2 regions of the Streptomyces sp. NBC_01166 genome follow, and region 1 is predicted to be linked to the other one. Evidence: riboswitches for the same ligand, from Rfam matches in the RefSeq annotation. Region 1 holds a riboswitch; the other holds the start of a gene.
The links. A riboswitch is a leader RNA that binds a small molecule or an ion and turns the genes downstream of it on or off. The one in region 1 is predicted to bind cobalamin.
Positions count from the first base shown of each region.

Region 2: it holds a riboswitch for cobalamin, as region 1 does, so the genes downstream of both, OG379_RS34685 (energy-coupling factor ABC transporter permease) here and OG379_RS25840 (ribonucleoside-diphosphate reductase subunit alpha) in region 1, are expected to answer to the same signal.

Region 1 is NZ_CP108613.1:5,577,502-5,582,417, forward strand. Features, by position in the region: gene OG379_RS25835 (ribonucleotide-diphosphate reductase subunit beta) at 1-157, opposite strand, end outside; gene OG379_RS25840 (ribonucleoside-diphosphate reductase subunit alpha) at 157-2,550, opposite strand; cobalamin riboswitch at 2,687-2,823, opposite strand; gene OG379_RS25845 (GNAT family N-acetyltransferase) at 2,864-3,364, opposite strand; gene mctP (monocarboxylate uptake permease MctP) at 3,512-4,916, opposite strand, start outside.
Region 2 is NZ_CP108613.1:7,652,981-7,657,896, reverse strand. Features, by position in the region: gene OG379_RS34695 (ABC transporter permease) at 1-1,001, shown strand, start outside; gene OG379_RS34690 (class I SAM-dependent methyltransferase) at 1,125-1,928, shown strand; cobalamin riboswitch at 2,151-2,356, shown strand; gene OG379_RS34685 (energy-coupling factor ABC transporter permease) at 2,386-3,096, shown strand; gene OG379_RS34680 (energy-coupling factor ABC transporter substrate-binding protein) at 3,093-3,449, shown strand; gene cbiQ (cobalt ECF transporter T component CbiQ) at 3,455-4,204, shown strand; gene OG379_RS34670 (energy-coupling factor ABC transporter ATP-binding protein) at 4,201-4,916, shown strand, end outside.

The sequences.
Region 1 (4,916 bases):
CGAGGTCGGCGATGTCGGAGTGCAGGTCGACCTCCTCCACCGTCCAGGTGTTCTTGATCGCGTCCCGGTAGCGCTCGTAGAAGTCCGGGTAGCGCATGGGACGCAGGGTCAGTTCGAAGCCCGGGTCGAGCAGGTTCTTGTTCTCGGACGTGGTCATTACTGGCAGGCCTCGCAGGACTCGGGGTTTTCGAGGGAGCAGGCGATCGCGTCCGCGTCGGGAGCCGTCGCCTGCTGTACGGGAACGGTGGCGGTGGCGGCCTTGCCGGACGCCGCGCGGGCGATCCGGGTCGCCGGGCGCGACCGCAGGTAGTACGTCGTCTTCAGCCCCTGCTTCCAGGCGTACGCGTACATCGAGGAGAGCTTGCCGATCGTCGGCGTCTCCAGGAAGAGGTTGAGCGACTGGCTCTGGTCGAGGAACGGCGTACGGGCGGCCGCCATGTCGATCAGGCCGCGCTGCGGGATCTCCCACGCCGTGCGGTACAGCGCCCGCACGTCCTCGGGGATCCAGGCGAAGCCCTGCACGGAGCCGCTCGCCTCGCGCAGCGCCTCACGGGTCCGCGCGTCCCAGACGCCGAGCCTCTTCAGCTCGTCCACCAGGTAGGCGTTGACCTGGAGGAACTCTCCGCTGAGCGTCTCGCGCTTGAAGAGGTTGGAGACCTGCGGCTCGATGCACTCGTACACCCCGGCGATCGAGGCGATCGTCGCCGTCGGCGCGATGGCGAGCAGCAGCGAGTTGCGCATGCCGGTCTTCGCGACCCGGGCGCGCAGTGCGTCCCAGCGCTCAGGCCAGTTCAGCTCGGTGTCGTAGTGGTCCGGGTGCAGTACGCCGCGCGCCGCGCGGGTCTCGGACCAAGCGGGCAGCGGGCCCGACCGCTCGGCGAGGTCGCAGGAGGACTCGTACGCGGCGAGCATGATCCGCTCGGAGATCTTCGTGGACAGCGCGCGGGCCTCGGGGGAGTCGAACGGGAGGCGCAGCTGGAAGAAGACGTCCTGGAGGCCCATCGCGCCCAGGCCCACCGGGCGCCAGCGGGCGTTGGAGCGGCCGGCCTGCTCGGTCGGGTAGAAGTTGATGTCCACCACGCGGTCGAGGAAGGTCACCGCCGTGCGGACGGTGGCGTCCAGCCGCTCCCAGTCGATGGTGCCGTCGGCGACGAACGCGCCCAGGTTGACCGAACCCAGATTGCAGACGGCCGTCTCGCCGTCGTCGGTGACTTCGAGGATCTCCGTGCACAGGTTCGAGGAGTGCACGACGCGGCCCGGCTCGGCGGTCTGGTTCGCCGTGCGGTTGGAGGCGTCCTTGAACGTCATCCAGCCCTGCCCGGTCTGGGCGAGGGTCCGCATCATCCTGCCGTACAGCTCCCGGGCCGGCAGGGTCTTGCGGGCCAGCCCCTTTGCCTCGGCGGCGCGGTAGGCGGCGTCGAACTCGTCGCCCCACAGGTCCACGAGCTCGGGGGCGTCGGCCGGGGAGAACAGCGACCACTCCGTGTCCGCGTCGACGCGGCGCATGAACTCGTCCGGGATCCAGTGCGCCAGGTTGAGGTTGTGCGTACGCCGCTGGTCCTCGCCGGTGTTGTCGCGCAGCTCCAGGAACTCCTCGATGTCCGCGTGCCACGTCTCCAGGTAGACGGCTGCGGCACCCTTGCGGCGGCCGCCCTGGTTCACCGCGGCGACCGAGGCGTCGAGCGTCTTCAGGAACGGCACGATGCCGTTGGAGTGCCCGTTCGTGCCGCGGATGAGCGAACCCCGGGCGCGGATACGGGAGTAGGAGAGCCCGATGCCGCCCGCGTGCTTGGAGAGGCGCGCCACCTGGTGGTAGCGGTCGTAGATCGAGTCCAGCTCGTCCAGCGGCGAGTCCAGCAGGTAGCAGGACGACATCTGCGGGTGGCGGGTACCCGAGTTGAAGAGGGTGGGGGAGGAGGGCAGGTAGTCGAGCCGGTTCATCAGGCCGTACAGCGCGGCCACTTCCTCCAGAGCCCGCTCGGAGGTGTCCTCGGCGAGCCCGGCGGCGACGCGCAGCATGAAGTGCTGCGGGGTCTCGACGACGTCGCGGGTGAGCGGGTGGCGCAGCAGGTACCGGCTGTGCAGAGTCCGCAGCCCGAAGTAGCCGAAGCGGTCGTCGGCGCCGTCGGCGAGCGCCTGGTCGACGAGCGCGTCGAGGGCGGCGGCGTGCAGCGTGACGAACTCGGCCGTACGGTCCGCGATCAGGCCCTCGCGATGTCCGACGGCGACCGACGCGGAGAAGGAGACAGCGCCCTGGCCGGCGGCCTCGTCCGCGATGGCCCGGGTGAGGAGCCGGGCGGCGAGCCGGGAGTAGGCGGGGTCCTCGGAGATCAGGCCGGCGGCGGCCTCGGTGGCCAGCGAGCGCAGCTCGGCCTCGTCCGACCGGGCGTTGCGGCCGCGCAGTGCGGCGGCGGCCACCCGTCCGGGGTCGGTGTCGGGCAGATCGGCGGTGAGGCCGGTCAGGGTCCGCAGCAGTGCGGTCCCGGGCGCGTCGGTCGTGCGGCCTTCGGATTCCGTGACTGAAACCGGGTCGGCTGGCGCGATGGTCACTGGGGCTATCCCTCGCTCGGCTCGGGGCCTGCGGGAGCGGGGCAGCCGGGCACGGCGGCGCCCGGGGAAGGGCAGCACGGCGCGCGGCGTCCACCGGCCCTCCGCGGGGCCCGGACGTATCGGCACCCGGTTCGGTCGAGCCGGGCGCACTGTCGACAGGTCTTCGGACTTCGGGATGCGGATAAGCACACCGATCACACCGTTGCGGGACAGTTCCGGATTCTCACCGGATTCCCCTGCGGCGACAGCGAGGTCGAGCATACATGTGGGGGCTCCCGATTGGAGAAGCCCCCACATCTTGTGTCGTGAAGGGTCAGAGCTCCAGGCGGAATGTCAGGAGCGCGAGGCCCGGCAGCGGGTACCAGTCCCGCTCCGGAGTCCGTACGAAGCCGAGGCGGCGGTAGATCCGATGGGCGCCCAGCATGGCGGACTGCGTCGACAGGACGATCCCGGAGAGCCCTCCGGCGGCCCGTGCCCGCTCGATACAGGCCCGTACGAGCGCCTCGCCCGCGCCCCGCCCACGGGCCTCCGGAGAGACGGCCAGCATCCGGAACTCGGCCTCGTCCTCCCCGGCGATGTCCGCCCACGGGGTGCCCGGCGCGACGTAGGTGACACCGCCCAGCAACCGGCCGTCGGCGTCCAGCGCGACCAGCACCTCGGCCTCGGCGGCCCGCCGCCCGACCGCGCGGAGCTGCTCCAGGTACGGGTCGTCGGCGCCGAAGTCCAGGAGTCCGTCGCCCAGATACGCCTGCGCGGTGATCTCGCCCAGCTCCTCGAACTGGGTGTGCCGGGCCGGCCTGATCGATACGTCCATGGGCGGCAGTCTGCCCCAGGCGCCGGGTGCGGCGCGCCCCGGTTTCGGAGGCCGACGGCCCCGGGAGCCCGGCCCTGACACGACTCCGTCCCGGCAGGGAGACCCTGCCGGGACGGACGTTCGTGCCTCGGAGCGACCGCTGTGGGATCAGTGGCCGCCGGGTGCACCCACCGTGGCCGGCGGGAGCTCGACCTTGACGCCGGGGTCGCCCGCGTCCGCCGTGTAGTCCGACGGGGAGGTCTCGTCCACACCGGCCGGCGCCTTCACCGCGTTGAGGACGACGGTCAGCACGAGCACGACGACGACGTTCAGCACGAACGCGGTGAGACCGATGTAGCCGATCTCGCCGAGCCCCGGGATCTCCTTCGAGGATCCGCCGAAGTGCTTCTGGGTCGGGCTGGCGACGCCGTACGCGGCCGCCGTGCCGTAGATCATGCCGACCGCCCAGCCGGCGATCAGGGCCCAGCGGTGGAACCACCGGGTGAAGAGGCCGCCCACCAGGGCCGGCATCGTCTGGAGGATCCAGATGCCGCCCAGCAGCTGGAAGTTGATCGCGACCGTCTTGTCCATGGTGAGGACGAAGGCGAGCGCGCCGACCTTGACCAGCAGCGAGACCAGCTTGGACACCTTGGTCTCCTGGGCCGGGGTCGCGTCCGGCTTCAGGAAGTCCTTGTAGATGTTGCGGGTGAAGAGGTTCGCCGCGGCGATGGACATGATCGCGGCGGGCACCAGGGCGCCGATGCCGATCGCGGCGAAGGCCACACCCGCGAACCAGTCCGGGAACATGTTCTCGAAGAGCTGCGGAATGGCGAGCTGGCCGTTGTCGACCTTGATCCCGGCCGCGATCGCCATGAATCCGAGCAGTGCCAGCAGACCCAGCATCAGCGAGTACAGCGGCAGGATCGTGGTGTTGCGCCGGATCACCTCACGGCTGCGGCTGGAGAGCGTCGCCGTGATCGAGTGCGGGTACATGAAGAGCGCCAGCGCCGAGCCCAGGGCCAGGGTGGCGTAACCCCACTGGCCGGAGACCCCGGGCGCGAGCCCGGCCACCGGTTTGCCGGCCGCCTCGTTGGCGGCGGAGAACTTCTCGCCGGCCGCGGCGAAGATGTCGTCGAACCCGCCCAGCTTGATCGGGATGTAGATGATCGCCACCGCGATGACCAGGTAGATCAGCCCGTCCTTGACGAACGCGATCAGCGCCGGCGCGCGCAGCCCCGAGGAGTAGGTGTACGCGGCGAGGACGGCGAAGGCGATGAGCAGCGGCAGGTCCTTGATGAACCAGTGCGTGTTCTCACCGCCGCCGACGCCCATGACGTCCAGGACGGCCTGGATGCCGACCAGTTGGAGCGCGATGTACGGCATCGTGGCGAGGATGCCGGTGACGGCGACCGCCAGCGAGAGCCCCTTCGAGCCGAAGCGGCCACGGACGAAGTCCGAGGTGGTGACGTAGCCGTGCTTGTGCGACACCGACCACAGACGCGGCAGGAAGGTGAAGATCAGCGGGTAGACGAGGATCGTGTAGGGGACGGCGAAGAAGCCGGCCGCGCCCGCC
Region 2 (4,916 bases), 2.1 Mb from region 1:
CGGCCCGTACAGCGCCCACCGGCCCGGCACGCAACCACTGGATCCCCCGGCTCGGCGGTCCGGTCTGGCTCGTCTGGCGCCAGCACCGCGCCGCGTTCTGGACGCTCATCGCCGCCATGCTCCTCGGCGTGCTCGTCATGGTCTATCTGCGCGGGCAGACGATGGACTTCCTGGCCGCCCAGGACCCGACCTCGCGGAGGTCGGGAGGGCTGCCGCCCGAGTTCGAGACCCACGTCAACCGTCTGCACAGCATCGGGAGCTACCTCAGCTACATCCCCGTTCTGGCCGGTGTCCTGCTCGGGGCTCCGCTCATCGCGGGCGACCTGGAGACCGGCACCGCCAAGCTGGTGACCTCACAGTCCGTCAGCCGACTGCGCTGGCTCATCACCAAACTCGCCGTTCCCGCCGCGATGCTCGCTCTGTCGACCGGCGTGCTCACCGCCGTGCTCACCTGGTGGTGGAACCCGCTCAAGGGACTTTCCGAGGCCCTCATCTGGACCTCCTTCTTCAGTGTCACGGGGCTCGTACCGGTGGCCTACGCCCTGCTCACGTTCACCGTGGGCGTGGCGGTCGGCCTGCTCCTGCGCCGCACGCTGGTGTCGATGGTGGTCACGCTCGGCATCGTCGTGGCGATCGGGTTCGTCTGGGACGAACTCTGGCGGAGCCTGGGACACATCATGTCGGTCAGCACCGACAAGGGCGTCGGGCCCGGGGCGGTACGGCCGGAGCTGCCTGCCCAGGCGGAGCAGCAGGGACAGGGCACGTATTTCCTCACCAGCTCCGGAGACCGCCTGGACTGGACCACCTGTCTCGATCAGATGGAGAACGACCGGGCGCACACCTCCTGCCTGGAGTCGAAGCACGTCATCGGCTGGTCCCTGGACTATCTCGACGTCTCCCAGATGCAGACGATGCAGTGGCTCGGAGCCGGCATCATGCTCGCCGTCGCCGCGGCCGTCGCCGCCTTCGTCATCGTCTGGGGCCGCAAGCGGCTCCTGTGACCCGTGTGGCCACGGGGCCGGGGCTCACCGCGCGGGTCCGGACGACGCGCGGACCGGTTGGCGAGGAGCGGGCGCCGCGTGGTGGACTTCGTCTACGAACGGAGAGAGACGGTGGCGCAGGGCATGGCCGATCACGGCGCGGACCAGGGGTATCTGCTGGACAACCAGCAGTCGGAGGCAGGCATCCGATTCGGTGCGCTGTCCGAGCTGTTCGATCCGGTGACGTTCCGGCACATCGACCGGATCGGCATCACCCGGGGCATGCGGTGCTGGGAGGTCGGGGCGGGCGGCCCCTCCGTGCCCGCAGGTCTTGCCGAGCGTGTCGGAGCAACGGGACGGGTGGTCTGCACCGACATCGACGTGTCCTGGGCACGAGAAGCCGCCTCCGAAGTCGTCGAGGTCATGCGCCACGACGTCGCGGCCGATCCTCCGCCGCCGGGTGGCTTCGACCTCGTGCACGCCCGGCTGGTCCTGGTGCACGTCGTCGACCGCGCGGAGGCGCTGCGCCGCATGATCCAGGCGCTGCGACCGGGTGGTGTGCTGCTCCTGGAGGATGCCGATCCGGGGCTGCAGCCTCTGCTGTGCCCGGACGAGTCGGGCCCCGAGCAGCGGCTCGCCAACCGTCTGCGCTCCGGGTTCCGGGAGCTCATGGCCGCACGCGGCGCCGATCTCGCGTACGGCCGGACACTGCCCCGGCTGCTGCGCGAAGGCGGCCTGGACGACGTACAGGCGGATGCCTACTTCCCGATCACCTCGCCGGCCTGCACCGTTCTCGAGGCAGCGACGGTCCGGCAGATCCGTGGCCGGCTCGTGGCGGCGGGGATCGCGACCGACGAGGACATCGACCGCCACCTGTCCGACGTCGCCACCGGACGACTCGACCTGGCGACGGCCCCCATGGTCTCCGCCTGGGGGCGCCGTCCGTAGAAGGCGCGTGCCGGCGCCCTCGGGGTACGCCGACCCGCCGAGCAGGCCGGACTCCTGGGGTCTCCCCCGGCACCTGCGTGGGCTTTCCGGCTTCGAACCGGGGAGAGTTGACCCCGATTGGTCGGGGAGGGGGCCTCATGTACGGCGTCAGGAAGGCCCAGTGCCTGCTCAGACACCTGCCCGGCAGGGCCGGTGGCCGCCCTCGGTGACCTCAGGCCCGCTTGTCATCGTCCCCCACCTGGCACTACTGTCGCCACGCCTTGGTGAACGGGAAATCGGTGTGATGCCGGTGCGGCCCTCGCCACTGTGATCGGGAAGTCCGGCTCCGGCCCTCGCGGGCAGCCACTGGGTCCTTGTGACCCGGGAAGGCGGAGTTCGGGCGGTGGTACCCGTAAGCCAGGAGACCGGCCAAGGCACTTCAACCATCCACGAGGTGCTGGAGAGGGTCTGCTGAGCCATGCACATAGCCGAGGGTTTTCTGCCTCCGGTGCACGCGATCGCCTGGGGTGTCGCGTCCGCGCCGTTCGTCGTCCACGGAGTCCGGTCACTCACGCGTGAAGTCCGGGAGAACCCCGAGAGCACGCTGCTCCTGGGGGCTTCCGGGGCCTTCACGTTCGTTCTTTCCGCATTGAAGATCCCGTCCGTGACCGGGAGCTGCTCGCATCCCACCGGCACGGGGCTGGGGGCCATCCTGTTCCGCCCGCCGATCATGGCGGTCCTGGGCACCATCACCCTGCTGTTCCAAGCGCTCCTGCTCGCCCACGGCGGGCTGACCACGCTGGGTGCCAACGTCTTCTCGATGGCGATCGTCGGGCCCTGGGCGGGGTACGCGGTCTACAGGCTGCTGCGCCGGTACGACGTGCCGCTGATGGTGGGAGTGTTCTTCGGCGCGTTCGTCGCCGACCTGTCGACGTACTGCGTCACGAGCGTGCAGCTGGCGCTCGCCTTCCCGGACCCGAGCACCGGATTCCTGGGCGCGCTCGGCAAGTTCGGCTCCATCTTCGCGGTCACCCAGATCCCGCTGGCGGTGAGCGAGGGGCTCCTGACCGTTCTGGTCATGCGGCTCCTCGTGCAGTCCAGCAAGGGGGATCTGACCCGGCTCGGCGTGTTCCTCGCCGGCAGGCGGGACCGGACCAGGACGGCCGAGACCGAGGCGGTGGCCCGATGAACAGGAACACGAAGATCAACGCCCTTCTGCTGCTCGTCGTGGCCGCGCTGGCCGTCCTGCCGCTGGCCCTCGGCCTCGGCGACGACGAGAAGGAGCCGTTCGCGGGCGCCGACGCCCAGGCCGAGACGGCGATCACCGAGATCGATCCCGAATACGAGCCCTGGTTCTCCCCGCTGTACGAACCACCGTCCGGCGAGATCGAGTCGGCCCTGTTCGCCCTCCAGGCCGCGTTGGGCGCGGGCGTCCTCGCCTATTACTTCGGTCTGCGGCGCGGACGCCGCCAGGGCGAGCTGCGCGCGAGCGTGCAGCAGGACGGCTCCGGTGCCGGGGAGCCCGCGGCCCGGGGGAACTGAGGATCGTGCTGCCGATCGACGCGGCGGCGCACAGCAGTCGCTGGCGCCGCCGCCATCCCGTGGACAAAGCCGTACTGGGGCTGGGACTCACGGTCCTGGCGATCTCACTGCCGCCCTGGCCCGGAGCCGCACTGATCCTCCTCACCGCCGTCGCCGTCCTGCTGGGGCCGGCCGGTGTGCCCGCACGCCAACTCTGGCGGGCCTACCGGGTTCCCCTGGGTTTCTGCGTCACCGGGGCGGCCACACTGCTCGTACAGGTCGGCGGGCCGGAGGGACTCGTGACCCTGGCCGACGGGGGGCCGGTCCGTGCCGGGGAGCTGCTGCTGCGCACCTCGGCTGCGTCGCTCGGGGTCCTGCTGTTCGCCTTCACCACCCCGATGTCCGACCTGCTGCCCCGCCTGGTCAAGGCGGGGGTGCCGGCGCCGGTGGTGGACGTCGCCCTGGTGACGTACCGCATGAGCTTCCTGCTCCTCGACGCGGTGCGCCGGATCCGGGAGGCCCAGGCGGCCCGGCTCGGGCACACCACTCGGGCCGCCGCCTGGCGCTCGCTGGCGGGGCTGGGGGCCACCGCGTTCATCAGGGCCTTCGACCGCGCGGCCCGGCTCCAGGCCGGGCTCGCCGGGCGCGGCTACGACGGGACCCTGCGCGTCCTGGTACCCGACGCCCGTGTCTCCGGCCGGTTCGTGGCCGTGAGCGTCACCCTGCTCGCGGCCCTCACCGTGCTGACCCTCGTCCTGGAAAGGCCCCTTTCATGAGCGAATCCGTACTGCTCGCCCTGCGGGGCGCGGCCTTCGCGTACGAGGACGGCCCTGCCGTGCTCAGCGGCCTCGACTTCGAAGCACGGGTGGGGCGTGCGCTCGCCCTGCTCGGCCGGAACGGCAGTGGGAAGACCACGCTGATGCGTCTGCTCAGCGGCGGGTTGCGACCCCGCGAGGGGCAGTTGACGGTGGAGGGCCGCCCGGTCACGTACGACCGGAAGGGCCTGACCCGGCTGCGTACCACGGTCCAGTTGGTGGTGCAGGACCCGGACGACCAGTTGTTCGCCGCGTCCGTCTCCCAGGACGTGTCCTTCGGACCGCTGAACCTGGGGCTGCCCGACAGCGAGGTGCGGGCCCGGGTGGACGAGGCGCTGGACGCCCTCGACATCAGGGCGCTGGCGGACCGGCCCACCCACCTGCTCTCGTACGGGCAGCGCAAACGGACCGCCATCGCGGGGGCGGTCGCGATGAGGCCCCGGGTGCTGATCCTCGACGAGCCGACCGCCGGGCTCGACCCGGACGGTCAGGAGCGGCTGCTCGCCACGCTGGGCACCCTCCGGGAGAGCGGCACCACCGTCATGATGGCCACGCACGACGTCGACCTGGCCCTGCGCTGGGCCGACGACGCCGCGCTCCTCACCCCCTCGGGTGTCCGCGCCGGGCCGGCGCCCGCGATGCTCGCCCGTACGGATCTCCTGGAGGAGGCCGG